Regions from separate parts of the Psychrilyobacter piezotolerans genome, predicted to be linked through region 1. Evidence: riboswitches for the same ligand, from Rfam matches in the RefSeq annotation. Region 1 holds a riboswitch; each other region holds the start of a gene.
The links. Region 1 has a riboswitch for cobalamin ahead of DYH56_RS05225 (sirohydrochlorin cobaltochelatase). Riboswitches for the same ligand answer to the same signal wherever they lie in the genome.
Positions count from the first base shown of each region.

Region 2: another riboswitch for cobalamin. It lies ahead of DYH56_RS02130 (TonB-dependent receptor); the one in region 1 lies ahead of DYH56_RS05225 (sirohydrochlorin cobaltochelatase).
Region 3: another riboswitch for cobalamin. It lies ahead of DYH56_RS02220 (ABC transporter substrate-binding protein); the one in region 1 lies ahead of DYH56_RS05225 (sirohydrochlorin cobaltochelatase).

Region 1 covers NZ_QUAJ01000007.1:4,903-10,045, forward strand. The annotation lists gene DYH56_RS05220 (ABC transporter ATP-binding protein) at 1-1,213, shown strand, start outside; cobalamin riboswitch at 1,637-1,813, shown strand; gene DYH56_RS05225 (sirohydrochlorin cobaltochelatase) at 1,986-2,906, shown strand; gene DYH56_RS05230 (FecCD family ABC transporter permease) at 2,910-3,908, shown strand; gene DYH56_RS05235 (ABC transporter ATP-binding protein) at 3,905-4,678, shown strand; gene DYH56_RS05240 (ABC transporter substrate-binding protein) at 4,680-5,143, shown strand, end outside.
Region 2 covers NZ_QUAJ01000002.1:171,336-176,478, reverse strand. The annotation lists gene DYH56_RS02140 (ABC transporter ATP-binding protein) at 1-44, opposite strand, end outside; gene DYH56_RS02135 (FecCD family ABC transporter permease) at 494-1,513, opposite strand; cobalamin riboswitch at 1,764-1,959, shown strand; gene DYH56_RS02130 (TonB-dependent receptor) at 1,960-3,885, shown strand; gene DYH56_RS02125 (ATP:cob(I)alamin adenosyltransferase) at 3,941-4,414, shown strand; gene trpE (anthranilate synthase component I) at 4,751-5,143, shown strand, end outside.
Region 3 covers NZ_QUAJ01000002.1:191,444-196,586, reverse strand. The annotation lists gene DYH56_RS02230 (energy transducer TonB) at 1-561, opposite strand, end outside; gene DYH56_RS02225 (cobyric acid synthase) at 551-2,059, opposite strand; gene DYH56_RS02220 (ABC transporter substrate-binding protein) at 2,074-3,219, opposite strand; cobalamin riboswitch at 3,321-3,493, opposite strand; gene DYH56_RS02215 (hypothetical protein) at 3,511-3,690, shown strand; gene DYH56_RS02210 (putative sulfate exporter family transporter) at 3,793-4,803, shown strand; gene DYH56_RS02205 (RluA family pseudouridine synthase) at 4,894-5,143, shown strand, end outside.

The DNA of each region.
Region 1 (5,143 bases):
TGTCACTCAAAAATGGAAGATGAAACTGGCATTTGGGAAGACCAGGATAAAGATAGCGGGTATAAATTCCTGTGCGGAAGAAAGTATCGGCGGAGTCAGGATAGTAAAATTATTCAACAATGAAAATCATGAAATAGATAAATTTGAGAAAAAAAACCAGGAATTTCAAGAAGCTAAAAAAGAAACTTATAGAACCACTGCTGTTTTCTTTTCGGGAATCCATATATTTATGAACCTTATGCAGTTTATAGTGGTATTTTATGGTGGTTATTTAATAATGCACGGGGAGTTGACCTATGGTATTTTAATTAGTTTTTTACTATACTGCTATAGATTTATGGAGCCTATCAGAAAGATGATGATCTTAGTCCAGAGTTATCAAAAAGGAATGGCAGGATATAGGAGATTTCAGGGGATGATGGAAATAATTCCGCAGATTAAAGATATAGAAAATCCATTGATTTTAAAGGAAATAAATGGGAATATAGAGCTAAAAGATGTAAAGTTTTCCTATAATAAATCATCTGAAGAATTAGATAAAGACCAATCACTGATTTTGAATAAATTCAATTTAAAAATAAAATCTGGGGAAAGTATAGCCATAGTCGGATCCAGTGGTGTAGGGAAATCAACTATTTCAAATCTGATTCCAAGATTTTATGACATTGATTCTGGAAGTATCACCATAGATGGAAAGGAGATAAGTAAGATAAAGTTGAGTTCCCTCCGGGAAAATATAGGTATTGTGCCCCAGGAGGCATTTTTATTTGGAGGAACTATAGGGGAGAATATAGGGTACGGTAAGCTGGGTGCAACGAGAGATGAATTAATAGAAGCATCTAAAAAAGCTAATATATATGAGTTTATAAGTAGCCTGCCAAAGGGATTTGATACCCTGGTAGGAGAAAGGGGGGTAAAACTTTCAGGAGGACAAAAACAAAGGATATCTATAGCCAGGATATTTTTAAAAAATCCTAAGATCTTAATCTTGGATGAAGCTACGGCATCGTTGGATAATATTACGGAAAAACTCATCCAGGAAGCCCTCATGACATTATCTAAAGACAGGACCACCATAACTATAGCTCACAGGCTGTCCACCATTATTAATTCCGACAGAATTGTGGTTATGGATAAAGATGGTGTAGTGGAGACGGGAACCCATGAAGAGTTATTAAAATTAAAGGGATCCTATGCTAAACTTTACCGGTAGAGAATTAACTAATAAGAAGCTCTCAAGATGATGAGAAGAACTGATAAAAAACTAAGACATTAACCGTGAATTACGGTATTCAACATAGATTCAGCACAAAGAAAAGAGAACACAGAGGTACACGAAGATTAATTTCTAGGTTTAAAATCAAGAAAAAATACTTTGTGAGCCTCTTTATCTTATTTCTTAGTGATGAGGTTTTATAGGCTTTAATTGGTGTGGATTGGTGGAACACATTTAACTTTTTTGATTAAATTAGATTTAATTAAAAAGTTAATACTCGTGTATCAGTCAGATTTTAGTCGGGGTCAAAAGTATTTGAAATTCATTAAAAAAAATTAATTTATAATCAATAAAATTAATGTTAAGTTAAAAGAAATATATTGTAAAAAAAAAGTAAACATGGTATAAATTCAGTAACAATTTAATAAAATATAATCTTGGTTCGATTTGTATCGATTAAAAGGGAAGTGGGTGAAAATCCTACACGGTCCCGCCACTGTAAGACGGACGAAAATAGCATACCACTGAAGTGATTCGGGAAGGGCTATGAGTAGGGTAAAGTCAAGTCAGGAGACCTGCCAGATTATTTTTACGAACTTGCGAGGACGAGGATGTAGACATTTGTATTTTGGTATATAAAATGTTTTAGGTCTCTAAGTTTTAGGGGCCTTTTTTATTATTTAAAAGTTTAGAAAAACATGGATTATGCTTACCTGGATGCAACGTCATGTTGTTTTTATTCTCAAAATTAAATTTAGGAGGAGAAAAAATGAAAAAAATGTTAGTGGTGTTGGTAATGTTGGCAATGGGGATCTCTTTATTTGCGAATGGAGCAAAATCAAATGATTTTGATCTGAAAAAGGGGGAGAAGAAAGCAATATTGCTGGTGAGTTTTGGAACAACTTTTCCTGAAACAAGGGAAAAAACTATAGGTGCATTGGAGAAAGAATTTAAAGCTGATTATCCTGATTTTAAAGTAGTTACTGCTTTTACATCCAGAATAATTATGAGAAGAATCAAAGAAAATGAGGGGATTACCTATGATAACCCCAGTGAAGCATTGAAGAAATTAAAAAAAGACGGGTATACCCATGTATTGGTGCAGGGGACCCATATTATGAACGCTATTGAATCTGAAACATTAAAAACGGAAGTAGAAAGCTATAAGGGAGACTTTAAAGTACTAAAAGTAAGTACTCCGTTACTTACCAGTGTAGAGGATTATAAAGAGGTTGTTAAGGCACTAAAGCCGACTTATAAAAATTTAAAGAAAGATGAAGCTGTGGTATTTATCGGACATGGTACCCACCATCCTGGGAACTCTGCTTATTCCATGCTGGAGCATGTATTCCACGGTGAAGGGGTTAAAAATGCATTTTTAGGAACTGTAGAAGGGTATCCTGCATTGGATGACGTCATTGCGGGTTTAAAGAAAGCTAAAATAAAAAAAGTAGAATTATATCCGTTTATGATCGTAGCAGGAGATCATGCAAACAATGATATTGCTGTGGATATGAAGGAAGAGTTAGAAAAAAATGGATTTACTGTAAAAGCTCACCTGGTTGGATTGGGGGAAAATAAGGAAATCAGGAAGATATTTGTTGAACATGCAGAATTCGGGTTGACTCATGAGGAAGAAAATATGTTAGCCAAAAAGAAAGAATATGCAAATGGGAAGCAGCCCCTTTAATCTATGAAAAAACATTTTAAATTATGGACGACAATTGGAATAATACTATTAATCCTTTCAATATTCTTCTACCTTCAAATGGGATATATAAAAATTCCATTGAAGGAAGTGGTGGAGAGTATCAAAGGCGGGGAGGGAGCTCCTAACTGGTATATTATCCATGAAGTGAGGTTACCGAGGATTCTCACTTCGATCTTAATAGGTTCAATTTTATCCATGTGCGGATTGGTGTTTCAGGGGGTTTTATTAAACCCCCTGGCTGATCCATATACATTGGGAATCTCCAGCGGTGCATCATTTGGTGCGGCGCTGGCTATAGTCTTAAATATAACAATTTTTGGAATTTTCAGTACACATATAGTTTCATTTATATTTGCAATCCTCTGTCTGACAGTTGTTATTCAGATGGGTTCTTTTGAAAGGAAGATGAATCCCACTTCTATAATATTAGGAGGGATAATAATAGGAGCTTTCTTTTCTGCAGGACTGAGTTTTTTAAAATATTTAGCTGATGAAGGTGTAGGAGCCATTATATTTTGGCTCCTTGGAAGCTTTACCGGGAAATCCTGGATGGAAGTGGGTATTTTAAGTGCAGTATGGGTCTTTGGATTCATATTTTTCTGCTATTATGCAGAAGATTTAAATATCTTAGCCTTAGGAGAAAAAAGTGCTATCTCTTTGGGGATAAACCCCAGTAAGATCAGGAGGATATTGCTGGTTGTCAGCTCTATCTTGTCGGCTGTGGCAGTTTCCACCTGCGGGATAATAGGATTTGTAGGATTGGTAGTTCCCCATCTTCTGCGGTTTATTCTGGGAACGGACAATAAAAAGCTGGTTATAGGCTGTGCCATATGGGGCGGGGTCATTATGGGAGCTGCAGATAATGTAGTCCGGGTAGTATTGCCAAATGATATTCCTGTAGGAGTAATCACATCACTGCTGGGAGCACCGTTCTTTGCGCTGATTTTTAGGAAAAAGATGGGAGGAGGAAGTCTGAGATGATAGATATAAAGAAAATAAATTATTCTATAGACGGAACTCAAATTTTGGATAACCTGTCTTTTAAGTTTGAAAAGGGTAAATTTTACGGGATCTTAGGCCCAAATGGAAGCGGAAAGACTACATTTTTGGATGTTTTAAGCGGGTATAAAAATGCTCCAGATTCTGAGATTTATATAGAAAATAAGGAATTAAAGGAATATTCCCCTTTGAAGTTAGCAAAAAAAATTGCAATAGTACCGCAAAAATTTGATATAGTATTTCCTTTTTCTGTCTCCGATATACTGGAGATGGGAAGGTATCCCTATAAGAAAAAGTTTTTCAGTTTACAAAAATCAGATTATGAGGTTATCGACAGGGTGATAAAAGAGATAGGCTTAGAAGAATTTTTAGATAAAGAAATAACTGCCCTCAGCGGCGGGGAGGAACAGAGGGTTATATTTGGAAAGGCTCTGATTCAGACAACACCAATCTTATTCTTAGACGAGTCAACCTCTAATTTGGATCCTTACTATTCCCATACCTTACTGAGCCTTGTAAGAAAAAGAGTGGAAGAGGAACAAACCATGGTTATAGGAGTATTTCACGACTTTAATTTAGCTACACTTTATTGTGATGAAATCCTCTTATTGGAGAAGGGAAGGATTGTAACAAGCGGGAAAACCCAGGAGGTACTTAATTCAAAGGCGCTGGAAGAAGTATTTAAAATAGGGTGGGAGAAATATAAAACGGAAAAGAATACATTTGTATTTCCAAAATTAGGAGATGATTAGAGTGATTAAAACAATAAAATTATTATCTGTCTTTATTTTTATAACACAGCTGTCCTTTACTTCTAATAAAGAGCTGCTAAGTGAATCCGGCAAAGTAGTAAATTTAAGCAAACCTCATACAAGAATTATCTCCCTCTATGGAGCTCATACGGATGTATTGATAAATATAGGGGGGAAAGAAAATCTGGTAGGAGTGGATAAAAGCAGTGCAGATCTGGGGATAGAGGTATTCTCCTATAAGGACAGTGTAGAAAAGTTTCTATCTGCAAAACCGGATTTAATCCTGATAAGACCCATGATCAGGGACAGGTTCAGCGGGTTAATAAGGTCGTTGAAAAATGCAAACTTAACTGTAGTCACTATAAAACCTACAAAGTTTGAGGAGTTGGATAACTATTGGCTGACATTGGGTAGATTGAGCGGACATGAAAAGGAAGCTATTCAATATACAGATGACTTTCATAT
Region 2 (5,143 bases), on a different contig from region 1:
GTATCATCTATTTCAAAACTTAAGTTTTCAATTTTTAATTTCAAATTTATCCTCCCTATTTGTAAATAATTTTTTTACTTAAAAAGCCTTGACGCATAACTGAAACTTAGAGTTATGAATATAACTCTGTAGCTGAACTTAGTCAGATATAAGAGATCGTTTGAAATTACAATCTCGATATTCCTGTAGACTAAATTCTGACATTTAAATACAGATAAAACCAAACCTTCTTTTGAATTTAATTCTTTTTCTAGATATTACTCTACTCCACAGTATATCTTTTGCGAGTTTCGTCGCACCCTCCATGCCCATCAGGCATCCCACTAAGAAACGGGGATCCATGATCTTACTCATATAATATCATTTAGAAAAAGTCTGCTTTTCTTTCCTCTATTTCTTTTTCAGATAAAAAGAAACAGAGCCAGTTAAGGGTGGAAGCCTTGGAACTTTTTTATCACTTTCATGAATAATTTTTTATTATCTGGATGCAACCTTATTTATTAAAATTATAGATACTTTTTTTCATGATCCATAAAAAGAATGGTGCTCCTAAAAACGAAGTGACAATTCCTACAGGAAGTTCATTGGGAGCCATCACTACCCTGGAAAAAGTATCAGCCAGAGTAAGAAAAAATCCGCCTAAAAATATGGATACTGGTATAAGAACCCTGTGTTTGGAACTGGTTAGTTTTCTGGAAATATGGGGAATAATAAGACCGATAAATCCTATGACACCACTTATAGAAACTAAGACCCCTGTAAGAAGGGTAGATGTAAGAATAATTATAATCCTTATCTTATTGGTGTTGACTCCTAAAATTTTGGAACTTTCCTCTCCTAAAAGTAAAATATCCAGTTCCCGATGAAAAAACATCATTACTCCAAAGACAAATAGCAGTAAAGCAGTCAAAAGATAGATAGATGACCATTTAGCCCCGCTTAAACTACCTACAATCCAAAATAATGCTGTATACAGATCTCCGTTCTGGGCGGAGAAAGTGATGAAAGTAGTAATAGAGGAAAACATGGAGGAGATGGCAATTCCTGTAAGGACCAGCTTAGTAGAACTATAATTTCCGCCGATATTAGCAATCCTGAAAACCAGGACAGAAGCTGTAATAGCTCCTAAAAATGCCATAAATGGAGTACCTAAACCACCAATGTTAAGTCCTATGATAAGGGATAAAACTGCCCCTGTAGAAGCCCCACTGGAAACTCCTAAGATATAAGGGTCGGCAAGGGAGTTCTTTGTAAGAGCCTGCATAAGGACTCCAACCAAGGAGAGTCCGCCGCCTACTAAGAAAGCTAAAAATATACGAGGCAACCGGAGTTTTAATAGGATTATTTCTAAATTTTGATTCCAAGTGACCTCAAATAAATTATGATCTGTAATGGAATTGATAAGAATTTTTAGTGTGACCACGGGGTTTATCTTTATGACCCCCCTTGACAGGGCAAAGATCGTAGCTAAACTTCCTATAAATAGGAAGATAAAAAAAGTTTTTAATTTCATGGATGAGACTCCTTTATATTTTTTGATAGTTTAGGAAAGATAAAAATCATAAAATCCTAGATTAGATTCAACCTTACTTTTTTATAATAATCATACTAATATTAAGATAGATTCATAAAAATGTCTAGAAATATATTTTTTTAATACCTCCTCAGTTGAACCACAAGGAAGGTCTGATCTTTAAACACTGACAAAATTCGGATAACATACTAAATGCAAACAATTAAATTTTAATTAATAAAATGTTAATATCTTGACATTTTTTTATAGTTTTTGTAAACTGAGAACGAAGAGAATAATAATAGGGAAACTAGTGCGATTCTAGTACAGCCTTCACTACTGTAGAAGTGGACGAAACCATCATTAACCACTGAGGAGAAACCTTGGGAAGGGATGGGAGTAGGAAGAAACTAAGTCAGGACACCTAATCTGAGGGGAGAAAAGAGATGATAAAAAGAGCAGGGGTTTTAGCCCTTATTTTGGCATGCACAGTTTATGCCAATGACGTGAATGAGGATCAGTATTTTGAGGAAAGCGGAGTAATCAGATTAGAGGAAACAACAATATCCGGAGACGGTTTTGAAAACACGGTAAGAAATACACCTAAAAATATTACCATAATTACTGCAGAGGATATAAAGGAAAGCGGAGCTAAAAATGTAGTGGAAGCAGTAAAATCAGTACCAGGAGTAAAAATAAGTGAGGGGATGAGCAACACAGGGGTAATCGATATCAGGGGGCAGGGAGCTAATTATAATAGAAATACAGCTATTATCTTAGACGGGGTAAAGATGAATCCTATCGATATGTCGAATTTTAACCTGTACAGCATACCTATTGAAACAGTAGAAAAAATAGAGATAATCCCAAGCGGGGCTTCTGTAGTCTACGGGGATAATACCGTAGGGGGAGCTGTAAATATCATTACTAAAACTGGTAAAGGAAAAGACAGTTTGACTCTTCAGACGGAAGCAGGATCATATAACCAGTTAAATTCAAATGTAGGATTTAGTACTACAGCAGGGAAATTTAAGGTTTTTGGAAATGCCGGAAGAAAAAATACCGACGGGTACAGGGATAATGCATTCTTAAAATCAGACGATGTAATGGCAGGGACAAAATATCAGATAAATGAGGCCAATGCCTTAACACTAAAATATGACTATCATAAAGATCATATGGGATTCCCCGGATCGTTATCGGAAGATCAAATAGATCATGACAGAACACAGGCTAGCTCAGCGGATGACTGGGGTAAGAATGAATCCCATAGATTTAATCTGGGATATAACTATAAGCAGGATAATTTAGAGATAATAAATAATGTAAATTATTATAAAAATAATTATAATTCTTATATGTGGGGATCAGAAACTGAAAAAGATACAAATAACTTATCCAATGATTTTAAAATTAAATATAATACCGACAGAAATAAAGTTATAGCCGGATTTGATATTCTGGAAGGTAAGGTTGAAAATTCAAGAAACACAGATACTTGGGCTAAAAAGCAGAGTATAGGCGGGTTTATATCGGATACTTACAGTCTTACGGATAAATTGGATTTCACAGGGGGAATCAGACAGCAGCATACTAAATTTAAATATTCTGTAAGTGATGAAGATAAGACGTATAATAATACAATCTATGATCTGGCATTAAACTATAAATACTCAGATACCGGTTCAACTTTTATCAGCTATGGAACTGATTTCAGGACTCCTACAACGGATGAACTTTTACAAACTTATGGAGGAATCCAGTTTAACAGTGATTTAGAACCTCAAACTGGGGAAAACTTTGAGATCGGGGTAAAGGATTATATTGCAGAGACCTTTGTCAGTGCATCGGTATTTCATAAAATAGTAAAAGATGAGATATATTATAATTCAAATACAAGGACTAATACTAACTATGACGAAGACAATAAAAAAATAGGTTTTGAATTGTTGGCTGAGAGAAAAATTATGAAAAAATTAACCTTGACTACATCTTATTCTTATTTAGAATCCAAGATAGACGGGGGAGAAGATAAAGGTAATGAAACTCCAGGAGTGCCTAATCATAAGTTCTCCATAGGAGCAAAATATGATTTCACGGAAAAGTTGAAGTCTAATTTACTATTAAACTATGTAGGGTCATCTTATGCATTTGGTGATGAGACTAATGAGGAAAGCAAGGTAGATTCCTATACGACTTTAGATCTTAATTTATCATATAAGATAAATGATTCTTTCGATATTTACGGAGGAATAAAGAATTTAACCGATGAAGAATACTATGAATATGTAGGAGAAAGCTCATGGTCAGGAAGATATTATTATCCAGCACCAGAGAGAAGATATTATGTAGGATTCAGATATACAATGTAAGGAAAAAGCCTCAGAAATTTATTTTCTGGGGCTTTATCTATATGGATGAAAAATCATGTTAAAAATAAACTATATGATAGAAGCCAAGGGAGTCATAGATGAGTTGAATTGTCATTTAGGAAAGGCTGCAGCCATGGCTAAAATCGATCTGCCGGAGGTGGTGGAAGAGGTAATCGAAATCCAAAAAAATAATTTTTTAGTGAGCTATTCTCTGAATAATAAAACCAAAATAACTTCAAAAAATATAAGTTTTCTCGAAAATAAAGAAAAAAAATATAAGGAGATAGTTGGAAAATTTGACGGATTCATCCTTCAGGGAGGAAGCCTTTTGGGAGCAGAAATTCATATTGCCAGGGCAGTAAATAGGAGGTTGTTCAGACAGGTAACTTACTGCAGTGCTACAGGAATCCATGTAGATGGTGTAATTTTTGACTATTTAAATAAACTGTCGAACTACCTTTTTATCTTATCTAAATATATAAATCATAGACTAGGAGTTGAGGAGATAAAAGTTTATGGTGAACAATAAAAAATATAAAAAAAGTTTGACAAAATAAAAATTAAATTATATAGTGATTGTAATAAAATTTAAAGAGGAGATAGAGATGATTAGAATTACTTGGTGGTGGAAAAGCGATAACTCAACAAATAAAATAGCTTTGACACGTGGACCAGGTTTAGGCAATAAATCGATCTATTAATTTTTGTATATAAAATTTAATTTTTTAAAATTAACAGCCTGTTCACTATGAGCAGGTTTTTTTGTTATATTTTTCTGAGGAAAAGCCTATTCATAATGAGGGGGCTTTTTTTTATATAAATTTATAGATGAACAGGGCAAAAAAAGTAAAAAAGGAGGAGTAAGATGGAAAAGAAAGGGCAGATGAAAGTTTATACAAGGGTAATAACAGGGGACATTGAAACCCCGGTTACTGTCTTTAAAAAATATGTAGGCGATAAAGTGGGCTTGCTCCTTGAAAGCAGGGACAATAAGAAAGGCAGATATTCGTTTATAGCTAAAAATCCATTTAGAAGGCTGAAAAGTTATGGAGATGAATATGAGTTAGATGGTGAAAAGATAAAAAAAGATGGAAAGAAATTTATGGAAATTGTGGAGGGTTATATAAAAGAATATCCTCTAGAGGATGAGGAAAGTGTATATATCGGAGGAGCTTACGGGACCATAGGATACGACATGGTCAGGGAATATGAAAAATTATTGGATGAGAACCCAGATAATATAGGAACCCCAGATTCA
Region 3 (5,143 bases), on a different contig from region 1:
TCCCATCTTGAGAGCAAGATCTGGATAGCTGGGAGGAATTTCTTTGTGAATAACAATATTGATTCCGGAAACTTTTTGATTCTTAAGAGCATATTGCCCGTTTTGAATCTTTATTAAATTTTTATCATTTTCCTGATTTCCTAAAACAGCGTCATCTGCAGCTGTTTTTTGAACTGCCTCGATTTCGCTATTTTTATCTGATTCAGTGTAACCGGGATCCATGGGTTTTATTATTTTTTCAGGTTTAGTTTTTTTTGATTGAACTATTTTTGGTTCTGCCTTTATGATCTTTTTTTGAACTACTTGTTTTTTAGGGATGTTCTCTTTCTTAGGATTTATTTTCTTTTTTATCTGTTTCGTGTTTTTATCTGCACTCTTTTCTTTTTCAGTAGTCATCTTAGCCAGGGTTTTATTGCTGTTTCCTGGGGCAGACATGGTTAAATTAACATTGATATTGGGAGAATTTTCTCCGTTTTTCAGGCTGTTAACAAAAATTTGTGAAAATACAATAAAAACTATAATATGAAGCAGGACTGAAATTATAAAAAATTTAGATTTCATTGGAACTTTCTCCTAATATTTCATATATTTTATCTATATCCAATGAATTACGTAAAGTTTCTTCCCACCTATCGTATTCATCCACCTTAAATTTTTCAAAATCAAAATAATCATCTATAGGTTCTAACCCCTTAGAAATCCTGATGTTATTTATAAAAGTCCGGGTAAATATTGAATTATCAAAAACTCCATGGATATAGGTGGCAAAAATATTATCTTTTAAAACACCTAAATTTGGTTTATTTTCAAAAATAGAATTTTCCTTTGACTGGGTAACCCCTTGATGGATCTCATACCCGGAAACCTTACAATTGTCACATCCCTTCAAAAGTCCTGTGTTGTGAGTGATTTTTTCAGTGGTTTGGAATGTCTGTTTTTCTTTCTCCATGGTAGTGGTAATATCTAAAAGTCCTAATCCCTCTATGACTTTATCTTTGGATTCAATCATGTATGGGTCTAAAATTTCCTGGCCTAAAATCTGGTAACCTCCGCAAATTCCAACTATGATCCTGCCTTTCTTACTCTGTTCAATGATAGTTTTGTCGATACCTAATTGTTTTAATTTAATGAGATCCTGTATCGTATTTTTACTCCCGGGGATGATGATGATATCGGCTTCACAAATCTCGGATTTTGAGAGGGTAAAGTTAAGGCTGACGTCTTTGTAATATGAAAGGGCATCAAAATCTGTATAATTTGACATCTTATCCAGTCTGATTACTGCAATATTTAAGTCATTTTTCCCTTGTTTTTCACCGAATTTCTTGGTAAGGATATCCTCTTCCTCAATATTTAAAGGGACCCAGGGGATAACTCCTAAAACAGGTATATCTATCCCGGCTTTTAGGAGTCTGTCAGTGAGGTCTTCTATTCCCGGCATGAGAAGATCTATATCACCTCTGAATTTATTGATGATCAAGCCCTTTATCCTTCTCCTGTCTTTTTCATCCAGCATCAGGATAGTACCATAGAGGGAAGCAAAAACTCCTCCCCTCTCGATATCTCCCACAAGGATAACGGGAGAGTCGATTAACTCTGCCATCCCCATGTTGACTAAGTCTACATCTCTAAGGTTCATTTCGGCAGGAGAACCGCCACCCTCTAAAACCCCTATATCGTAATTAGTCTCAATGATCTTATAGTTTTTTAAAGCAATAGACTTAAAAAAATCGGTATTTTTAAAATATTCCTTGGCATCCATATTTTTATGGGGGATCCCTTCGATGATTATCTGTGAATCATTATCGGAATTTGGTTTCATTAAGATGGGATTCATATATGCCCGGGGAGGAGTATTGCATGCCTCTGCCTGTACGACTTGAGCCCGGCCCATCTCTAATCCATCTCTGTCAATATATGAGTTAAGAGCCATATTCTGGGATTTATAGGGTGCTACTTTATTACCATCTTTATAAAAAATCCTGGCTAAACCAGCTACGATGACACTTTTTCCTGTAGAAGATCCGGTTCCTTGAATCATAATTTTTTTATGTCTCATAATTTTTCTCCTTTTTAATATTTGTTTTTTAATTTTTCAGCTGATTCAGGGTGAAATATTTTTACCATCTCATAGATCCCCTGTGTAAGAGCACGGGGGCCGGGGAGATTAAAGATACTGTCATCCGCAATAATATAATACTTTTTATTTTTAATGGCAGTTAAAAAACGGTAGTTTTCCTCCATTAACATATTATCAATACTTCTCTGGCTTCCAAAAATAATATCCGGATTATTCAGGATCAGCTCCTCCAAGGAATATCTCCATCCGTCTTTTTCTCTGGCTATATTATCTCCCCCGGCTAATTCCATGAGGGAGTTAATAAAAGTATCCCCCCCCGGGGTGATATCGGTTTTACCGCTGCCTAAAACATAATAAACCCTTGGGATTTCTTGATCTTTCAATATATATCTGGTGTAGCTGATCTTATCTTTTAAGGAGGCATTTAATCCACGGGCTTCCGGACGTCTGCCCAGCAGAGTTCCTAAATCTACGATACTCCTATGAATCTCTGGTATATTTGTAGGGCTGCGATATTTAGTTGCTGCAATCTCCAAGGAATTTAGAGTAAGCATCAATTTTTCCCTGAAATGAGTCTCTGCGATGACCATGTCCGGATCTTTATCCAGCATGACCTCCAAATTTGGCTCAAACATAGTTCCCACAATATCAATATTTTCTACTTCCTCTGGATATACAGCAAATGATGTTCTTCCTACCAGGAGATCTTCTCCTCCCAGAGCAAATATTTTTTCTGTAATACCGGGAGAGAGGGAGATAACCCTTTTAGGAAAAGTATCCGGATTTTCAGGTTCAACAGATCTCATGATCCGATTGTTTTCCAGGTGGGCTCCATTTAATTCTAAAATAAGTTCCAATGGAAGATAATATTTTCCCCGGGATACAAATGGTTCAGACAGATATGTGTATTCCCTGTGTGGAGTGATGATCCTGCTGCCTTTGAGGTAATATTTCCCGACATCTGTATTTAAAATAAATGTATCTTTTGAGCTGTTTAAATCTACTCCTATTTTGTGAAATGAATTTATACTCATGAATATAGTACCTTTCCTGCTCAGAGTATCTAATCTGCTGATATTTACATAATTCATAGAATAAGAACTTATAAATAGGAGGAAATAGATGATTATTTTAGACATATGTTTAACCCCTTATGATATTTTATAGAATAAAAAAAGTACCCTTTGAGGTACTAAAAAACTTTTTACATAGTAAAAGTCATCTCCTTGTCCTCGCAAGAAAAATAAAAACACATTAGGCAGGTCTCCTGACTCAAGCTTTACCTTACTCCTACTCCTTCCCAGAAAAATCTAGTGGATCATGTAGTTTCATAACTTTTACAGTGGCGGGACCGTATGGGGGTTTAACCCATTTCCCTTTTAATCAAAATGAACCTATAGTGGATATAATTTTCTATATTCTATCATTTTTTGAAGGAAATCACCACTCAAAAATTTCAACAGGATATTGTCCAATCATTTGTCACAGCATTGGAATTTCATGATAAATATACAAAGGGGCATTCTGAAGCAGTGGCTTCATACAGTATTGAAATAGGTGAAGCCATGGGATTAAAGGGAAAAATCCTCTTGAAATTTTCAGTCTCCTAAGTATAAAATGACAGTTCTCCAGTATCTATTAATTGCCTTTACTATTATCTCCATAATTATGGTATAATATTAGTTGTTAAAAAATAAAGCTAGGAGATGAGGATGGTAAAAAAAGATAGATTAGGTCTTGGTTTAACTGCAGTTCTGCTCGTTGTGACTATATGGATATCCAAAAAATTTGGATGGAATGAAATAAATACAGCATTGATGCTGGGGATAGTTGTAGGAAATTTATTCTTAGGGAGAAAAGCATACAAGTTTTATCCTGGATTTAATTTTGCCAACAAAAAAATATTACCCATAGCAATTACATGTTTAGGAGTGAAGGTAAATTATATAATTCTTCTGGATTTAGGAGTAAAAATTATAGGTTTTGTGTTTTTAATGGTTGTGATGCTGCTGCTGACGGGGAAATATGTGGCTAAATTTATGGGTGAAAAAGAAGAATTTGGATTGCTGTTGGGATCTGGAGGGGTAGCGAGTATAGCCGGAACTTCAGAAGTACTTGGGGAGCCAGAGGAAGAATTTGCCCTGGCTATCATTGCCATGAATATTTTAGGGCTGACAGCCATGATGATCATGCCTGGTATATCGAGATTTTTAGGTTTTGATTCCACCCAGTCTGCTCTATATATAGGCGGGACTCTGAGTTCGTTTATCCATATAATACCTGCAGCTTATAGTATTGGAGCGGAATCTTTGGGGCTGGCACTCCTGATAAAAACAGGAAAATTATTATTTTTCCCCTTGGTTTTAATCTATATAGCCGGAACAAAAAAGAAAAAATCTACAGATGAAAAAAAAATGGAGAAAAAAAAAATAAAACTGCCTTTTTTTGTCAAAGGATTCATGGTTGTGGGAGTTATCTTTACAGCCTTGCAGTATGGGACAGAAAAAATAAATCTGCAGTGGTATATAGATGGAGTTAGATATTTAAAACTTATATTCAGCTATACTTTTAAATATCTGTTGATGTTTGCACTTATTGGAATAGGCGGTAAGATAAATATAAGGACTTTATTGGTTAACGGGAAAAGGCTGATCATATACTCACTGGTGCTTATGGTGGTACAGCTGGCCCTGGGAGCAGGGCTGGTAAAGATGTTTTATTAGAAATTAATAATCTTTACGGTTACTTAGTGAGCTGTGTCAAAATTATAAAGAATACTTAGTGTTATAAAAAATAGAAGGAGAATATAAATTATGAGAGAAATAAGAGAGATATTAAATTTAAAAGCTGAGATTGAGGATAAAGGGACAAGATTGGATGCTTTTTTAAGTGAAAAAATAGAGGGGTATACTAAGTCATACACACAAAAACTTATAGAAGATGAATTAGTAGAGATCATAGGCAAGAAAAAAACACGTCCTGGAAATAAATTAAAGGGGAATGAAGAGATAAAGGTAACTGTATTAGAAGATGAAGTTTTAGATGTTGTTGCTGAAGATATCC